Regions from separate parts of the Alkalibacterium putridalgicola genome, predicted to be linked through region 1. Evidence: a T-box and tRNA genes for the amino acid it is inferred to sense, from the RefSeq annotation. Region 1 holds a T-box; the other holds one or more tRNA genes.
What was found. The T-box of region 1 lies ahead of serS (serine--tRNA ligase). A T-box ahead of a tRNA ligase gene usually reads a tRNA of that ligase, here a tRNA-Ser.
Positions count from the first base shown of each region.

Region 2: it has a tRNA-Ser gene. The T-box ahead of serS (serine--tRNA ligase) is inferred to sense a tRNA for this amino acid. The anticodon was not compared.

Region 1 is NZ_CP162615.1:138,140-141,484, forward strand. It holds gene AB4027_RS00645 (hypothetical protein) at 1-88, shown strand, start outside; gene AB4027_RS00650 (serine hydrolase) at 314-1,636, shown strand; T-box leader at 1,702-1,924, shown strand; gene serS (serine--tRNA ligase) at 1,990-3,264, shown strand; gene msrA (peptide-methionine (S)-S-oxide reductase MsrA) at 3,300-3,345, shown strand, end outside.
Region 2 is NZ_CP162615.1:1,816,494-1,819,838, reverse strand. It holds rRNA gene AB4027_RS08685 (23S ribosomal RNA) at 1-18, shown strand, start outside; rRNA gene rrf (5S ribosomal RNA) at 135-250, shown strand; tRNA gene AB4027_RS08675 (tRNA-Val) at 276-348, shown strand; tRNA gene AB4027_RS08670 (tRNA-Lys) at 360-432, shown strand; tRNA gene AB4027_RS08665 (tRNA-Leu) at 450-531, shown strand; tRNA gene AB4027_RS08660 (tRNA-Thr) at 555-627, shown strand; tRNA gene AB4027_RS08655 (tRNA-Gly) at 638-709, shown strand; tRNA gene AB4027_RS08650 (tRNA-Leu) at 741-826, shown strand; tRNA gene AB4027_RS08645 (tRNA-Arg) at 849-922, shown strand; tRNA gene AB4027_RS08640 (tRNA-Pro) at 939-1,012, shown strand; tRNA gene AB4027_RS08635 (tRNA-Met) at 1,024-1,097, shown strand; tRNA gene AB4027_RS08630 (tRNA-Ile) at 1,105-1,178, shown strand; tRNA gene AB4027_RS08625 (tRNA-Met) at 1,198-1,270, shown strand; tRNA gene AB4027_RS08620 (tRNA-Asp) at 1,357-1,429, shown strand; tRNA gene AB4027_RS08615 (tRNA-Gly) at 1,437-1,507, shown strand; tRNA gene AB4027_RS08610 (tRNA-Ile) at 1,537-1,611, shown strand; tRNA gene AB4027_RS08605 (tRNA-Ser) at 1,638-1,726, shown strand; tRNA gene AB4027_RS08600 (tRNA-Glu) at 1,748-1,819, shown strand; tRNA gene AB4027_RS08595 (tRNA-Ser) at 1,857-1,946, shown strand; tRNA gene AB4027_RS08590 (tRNA-Asp) at 2,168-2,240, shown strand; tRNA gene AB4027_RS08585 (tRNA-Phe) at 2,252-2,324, shown strand; gene AB4027_RS08580 (ISL3 family transposase) at 2,460-3,345, opposite strand, start outside.

The DNA.
Region 1 (3,345 bases):
CGGCGATATCAGTGAAGAAGAAGAGGAAAATTTAAAAGATATCGCAAACAGAAAACTTGAATCCGGCAATGAGGACCCATCCAGTTAAAGAGATAAGTCACTAATGAAAAGTGCGACGGAAGCTGCAGAACTTCCTGTTGCACTTTTTTTGTGTGGTCAGATGACATGCCGGTGTCGGAAATATGAAAACTCCGTGAAGACGGTTGTGTTTTTTATAACGGTAGCGTACTATAAGACATGGTGAAATGAAAGTGTTCACTGCTGATAACAAGTGGAAACAGAATCTATGAATCTGATATAGGAGTTAATTATAATGATAAAAACAAAAATGACCCGATTACTTAAACTAGCCATGAGTGCTTCTCTGGCTTTCCCCATATTTATGACAGGCACAACGGCCTTTGCTGACGAACATGAAATAGAGATCGATGCAGACGCATCTCTGCTCGTGGACTTTAAGACAGGCCAGATCCTTCATGAGCAGGATGCCGATGAGGCAAAGGGTATCGCTTCGATGACTAAAATGCTGGTCGAATACATCCTGTTTCAAGAGATCGAAGCCGGGAACCTATCCTGGGACTCGGAAGTGACGATCAGCGATTACGCATATAGCATCAGTCAGGATTACGCTTTGTCTAATGTGCCTTTACATGCGGGCGGTACCTACACAGTCAAAGAATTATATGAAGCTTTAGCTATCTACTCCGCCAATGGAGCGACGATCGCTTTAGCGGAAGAAATAGAAGGGTCCGAATCAGCCTTCGTCGATCGCATGCGCTCTCTGGTTGAGTCATGGGGGATCGAGGATTATGAAATTTATAATACAACAGGTCTGAACAACAGCTACCTGAACGGGAACCATTACCCAGGCAGTGATGAGGATGCAGAGAATGCCATGCCAGCTAAAGGTATTGCCAAGGTAGCGATGAAATTACTGGAAGATTATCCGGAAGTTCTTGAAACGTCCAGCATCCCAGTGAAAACATTCAGAGAAGGTACGGAAGATGCTATTTCCATGAGAAACTGGAACTGGATGCTGGAAGGACTCGCGCATGAGCGAACAGGCGTAGACGGCCTGAAGACGGGGACAACAGCTTTTGCCGGTGCGACATTTACTGGAACGGCGGAAACTGACGGACAGCGTCTGGTCTCAGTCGTTATGGGCGCAGGGGACGGTTTCACCAACCGTTCGCAGCGTTTTGAAGAAACAGCGAAACTGTTCGACTATGGCTTCGGTGAATGGGAGTATACTACCCTTGTCGAAGGAGATGTCGTGCTGATGGATGTCACACCACTGCCTGTTAAAAACGGCTTGGAGGAAGATGTTGCTCTAAAAACGACCGAAGCACTGGAGTATTATCTGCCTGATACAAGAAACAAAGATGCGATCAGTTATACGTTCGAACCAAACGAAGAATTATTGAATCAAAACGGCGAACTGGAAGCGCCGGTAGAAGCTGGAACGATCTTAGGAGAATTGATCCTGGACGACCAGGAGGGTGTAGACTTCCTGGATTCAGAAGCTCAGAATTCAATACCCGTGGCTGCAGCAGATTCTGTTGAACGCGCAGGTTTCTTTACCGTGTTCTCGAACCTGGTCAAAGATTTCTTTGGCAGTCTGAGAGACCGCTTCTGATCCGTGACATAAGTGTTGACCTTTTAGAACGAAGTAAGGTAAAATGTAAGCACAGTTAAATAAACAACAGATGAACGAACTAGTAGAGGACAAAGCAAGCATAGAGAGTCAGTGGGTGGTGTAAACTGATCTTGTTTATCCTGGAATCCGTCGTTCGACATTAAATAATGAAGCGATACTGCCTAAATTATTTCGGCCCGGACCGTTATCCTTGAGAGTGCAGGAAGGCAGTGAGCTGTTTTTCTGAATCAGGGTGGTACCGCGAGAAGCAGTCCTTTCGTCCCTTACTTTGGGATCAAAGGGCTGCTTTTTTAATACCCGCAAATATTCAAAACAGGAAAGAAGGAGAAGACATGATAGATATCAAACGTATCCGCAATGACTTTGAAACAACTAAAAAACGCCTGCAGACGCGAGGCGTGGCAGCGGAAGAATTGGATAACCTGAAAGCGTTAGACGAAAAAAGAAGAGAGCTCATCCAAGAATCCGAAAAATTAAAGAAACACCGCAACGATGTTTCTGCACAGATCGCAGAAAAGAAACGAAATAAAGAAGATGCATCAGAGACGATAGCGGCCATGCAGGAAGTCGGCGGGCAGATAAAAACGATCGATGCCGATCTGGAGGAACTGGAAGAACAAGTCAATGAGATAGCAGCTGGCTTGCCGAACCTTCCCCATTCCTCACTCCCAGTCGGTGAAGATGAAGAATCCAATGTGGAAGTACGCAAATGGGGAGAACCGAATGCTTTTGACTTCGAGCCGAAACCGCACTGGGACTTAGGTGCAGACTTAGGTATCCTGGACTTTGAACGCGGTGCGAAAGTAGCCCGCAGCCGCTTCCTTTACTATAAAGGATTAGGTGCTCGCTTAGAGAGAGCGCTGTATAACTTCATGCTGGATATGCATACGACGGAACACGGCTATGAAGAAATCATCCCGCCTTATCTGGCAAATGATAATGCCTTATACGGAACAGGTCAGTTCCCTAAATTCAAGGAAGATGTATTCCAAATCAAAAATCACCCGCTGACACTGATCCCGACAGCAGAAGTGCCTTTGACGAACTACTATCAGAATGAGATCCTTGAAGAGAAAGACCTGCCCAAATACTTTACGGCTCTGTCTCCGTCATTCCGTTCAGAAGCCGGAAGTGCCGGCAGAGATACGCGCGGACTGATCCGACTGCATCAGTTCAATAAAGTAGAAATGGTCAAGTTTGCCAAGCCGGAAGAGTCCTATGATGAACTTGAGAAAATGACCAATAACGCTGAAGCGATCCTCAAGAGGCTAGGTCTTCCTTACCGCGTCGTGCTGCTTTCAACAGGTGATACCGGCTTTGCAGCAGCGAAAACCTATGATCTGGAAGTTTGGATCCCGGCTCAGGACACCTATAGAGAAATCAGCTCATGTTCAAACACAGAAGATTTCCAGGCGCGAAGAGCTATGATTAGATACAGAAAAGAATCAGATGGTAAAATAGAATATGTACACACCTTGAACGGCTCGGGATTGGCTGTAGGTCGAACAGTTGCAGCCATCATGGAAAACTATCAGCAGGCTGACGGCAGCATCAAAATACCGGAAGCTCTCGTACCGTATATGGGTGGCGTTACCGAAATCCGTTAAGTCAACCCAAGGAACAGCAGTAAAGGAGAATGTAAATGGTTAATGAACAAAGAGCAATATTCGCGGGTGGTTGTTTCTGGT
Region 2 (3,345 bases), 840 kb from region 1:
GGTCGAGGACTTAACCACCAAAGGTGGCTTAAGGGTAAGATGCGGTGTTGTAGAAAAACGTTGTGTGTACGTAAAATCAACTGTCTAGTTTTGAGAGAACAGAGTTCTCAAAAAAATAAAAAGAAGAGTCACTGTGCGGTGACGATGGCGGGAAGGACCCACCTGTTCCCATTCCGAACACAGCCGTTAAGCTTCCCAGCGCCGAGGATAGTGAAGGGTTTCCCTTTGTGAAAGCAGGACGTTGCCGTGCAGACTTTTACTTTTTATGTTACACTGGAGGCTTAGCTCAGTTGGGAGAGCATCTGCCTTACAAGCAGAGGGTCAGCGGTTCGAGCCCGTTAGCCTCCATTTCATTTTTAGAGCCGTTAGCTCAGTTGGTAGAGCATCTGACTTTTAATCAGAGGGTCGCTGGTTCGAGCCCAGCACGGCTCATATATTGTGAGAAGCAAGCGGATGTGGCGGAATTGGCAGACGCACTAGATTTAGGATCTAGCGCTTCACGGCGTGGGGGTTCAAGTCCCTCCATCCGCATAAGTGTTTCTCCATAATATTAAGCCGGCTTAGCTCAGTTGGTAGAGCAACTGATTTGTAATCAGTGGGTCGAGGGTTCAACTCCTTTAGCCGGCATATTTTTTTTGCGGAAGTAGTTCAGTGGTAGAACATCACCTTGCCAAGGTGGGGGTCGCGGGTTCGAATCCCGTCTTCCGCTTTCCAATTCTTATATTTGAGAGTTATCCCAGGCCGGGGTGGCGGAATTGGTAGACGCACAGGACTTAAAATCCTGCGGAGAGTTTTCTCCGTGCCGGTTCGACTCCGGCCCTCGGCATCATCTATGCATAATAGATCACGCACCCTTAGCTCAATTGGATAGAGTACCTGACTACGAATCAGGCGGTTAGAGGTTCGACTCCTCTAGGGTGCATGTAACAAAGAAAGTACGGGAAGTAGCTCAGCTTGGTAGAGCACCTGGTTTGGGACCAGGGGGTCGCAGGTTCGAATCCTGTCTTCCCGATGTGTTAAAATGGCGGTGTAGCTCAGCTGGCTAGAGCGTACGGTTCATACCCGTGAGGTCGTGGGTTCGATTCCCTCCGCCGCTATGGAAGCGGACCTTTAGCTCAGTTGGTTAGAGCAAACGGCTCATAACCGTTCGGTCGCAGGTTCGAGTCCTGCAAGGTCCATTTTAACCATTACTATTATCGCGGAGTAGAGCAGTTGGCAGCTCGTCGGGCTCATAACCCGGAGGTCGCAGGTTCGAGTCCTGCCTCCGCAATGTCATGGCTGTTGCTTCTTTAGAAGCTTACAGACATGATACACTCGAGCGTCAGCTCGCAGTGTGTCCGAATTAAAGCATTTCAAGGTCCCGTAGTGTAGCGGTTATCACGCCTGCCTGTCACGCAGGAGATCGCGGGTTCGATTCCCGTCGGGACCGTTGATATGCGGGTGTAGTTTAGTGGTAAAACCACAGCCTTCCAAGCTGTTGTCGGGAGTTCGATTCTCCTCACCCGCTTTATACAAAATGTATAATAAAGTTATTTGGGGCCTATAGCTCAGTCCGGTTAGAGCGCACGCCTGATAAGCGTGAGGTCGGTGGTTCGAGTCCACTTAGGCCCATTTATATCAATAATTATTATTGGTATGGGGAAGTACTCAAGTGGCTGAAGAGGCGCCCCTGCTAAGGGTGTAGGTCGGTTTAGCCGGCGCGAGGGTTCAAATCCCTCCTTCTCCGTTTTTTCTTTTGTATATGCAAGGCCCCTTGGTCAAGCGGTTAAGACACCGCCCTTTCACGGCGGTAACACGGGTTCGAATCCCGTAGGGGTCATCATACAACACTTGAGGTGTTGTATATTATTTTACATGGAGGATTACCCAAGTCCGGCTTAAGGGAACGGTCTTGAAAACCGTCAGGCGTGTCAAAGCGCGCGTGGGTTCGAATCCCACATCCTCCTTTGCCATGATTGTTGCTTCTTCAGAAGCTTACAAGCATGGTACACTCAGTCGTTAGACTGCAGTGTCTCATATTCATGACTGTTGAAGCTTCAGCGATTACAGGCATGATACACTTGGACGTAAGTCCACAGTGTTTCTTTTAAAAATGATTGTTGCTTCTTCAGAAGCTTACAAGCATGATACACTCAGTCGTTAGACTGGAGTGTTACCTATGAAAAAAGGTCCCGTAGTGTAGCGGTTATCACGCCTGCCTGTCACGCAGGAGATCGCGGGTTCGATTCCCGTCGGGACCGTTTTTTTATTTGGCGCAGTAGCTCAGTTGGTAGAGCAACGGATTGAAGCTCCGTGTGTCGGCAGTTCGACTCTGTCCTGCGCCATCATACAAAAAAGACGACAGTAACTGGCAATCCGCCTCTTACTTGTCGTCTTTTTTTTGGGTTCTACGTCAACTAACGTTGGTGAAGAATAATAGCTAAATATTTTTAAGTTATCGGAGAGTACATCTCAGCTACCTAGGCAGCTGATGTGTGCTCTTCATTTTTTTTGACAGATTTCTGTTCTATTTGTTGATTAAGCTTGAAGTGCAATATGATTCGATTTTTGTAATTGGCAAAGTTGCGGTAGCCGTAGGCTACTCGGTTCAGGACCTTTATTTTATTATTGATGCCCTCGATCAGTCCGTTGTTGTACGGATAAATAAATGTATGGCATATCGCGCTTAGATGTTTTCTCAATGTCCGTAAGCTTGTCTTCATTTGAGGGGACACATCCGGTGAACAGGGCTGATTCAATATAGCCGACAATTGTTCAAAGTCGTTCGCTTCAACGGCCGCGATGATGGACTGATACAAATTATAAGTGGTCTTGAGAGTTGAATCATAATTCAGTATTTCCGATAGGATTGCTGCTTCTGTTCGTTGACCGAAAAGACGGTAGAAGGTATAGGTCGTGTAAGTAATATTTTTTTCTTTCTTAAGTAGCTTCTTCCAGTAGCGTTTTAACCGTCGATACTTTTTCTGATCTTCGCCATTTGAGTTATTCAGTTGGTTCATTATTGTCACCCGGGTCTTGTTCATGGAGCGATTAATAAGTTGGATGATGTGGAAACGATCGATGATGACATGAGCGTTAGGAAATAACGTGGGTATGAAGCTGATATAACTGGCATTCATGTCTATCGTTATCGTCTTCACTTCACTTCTTTGCTTGAGGCTGTATCGTGATAAAAAGTGTTGAGTGACATGACGACTGTCTTTAGCTGGCAAGATATCCAGAATATCGCCCGTCTCCGCATCAATGTATTCAAAGGCCATGCGCCCACTGGCGTATTTAAATTCGTCAAAAGACAAGTTTTTGGGAAGTGAATGATAATGTGGACGGTAACGTTCACCTTCCGCT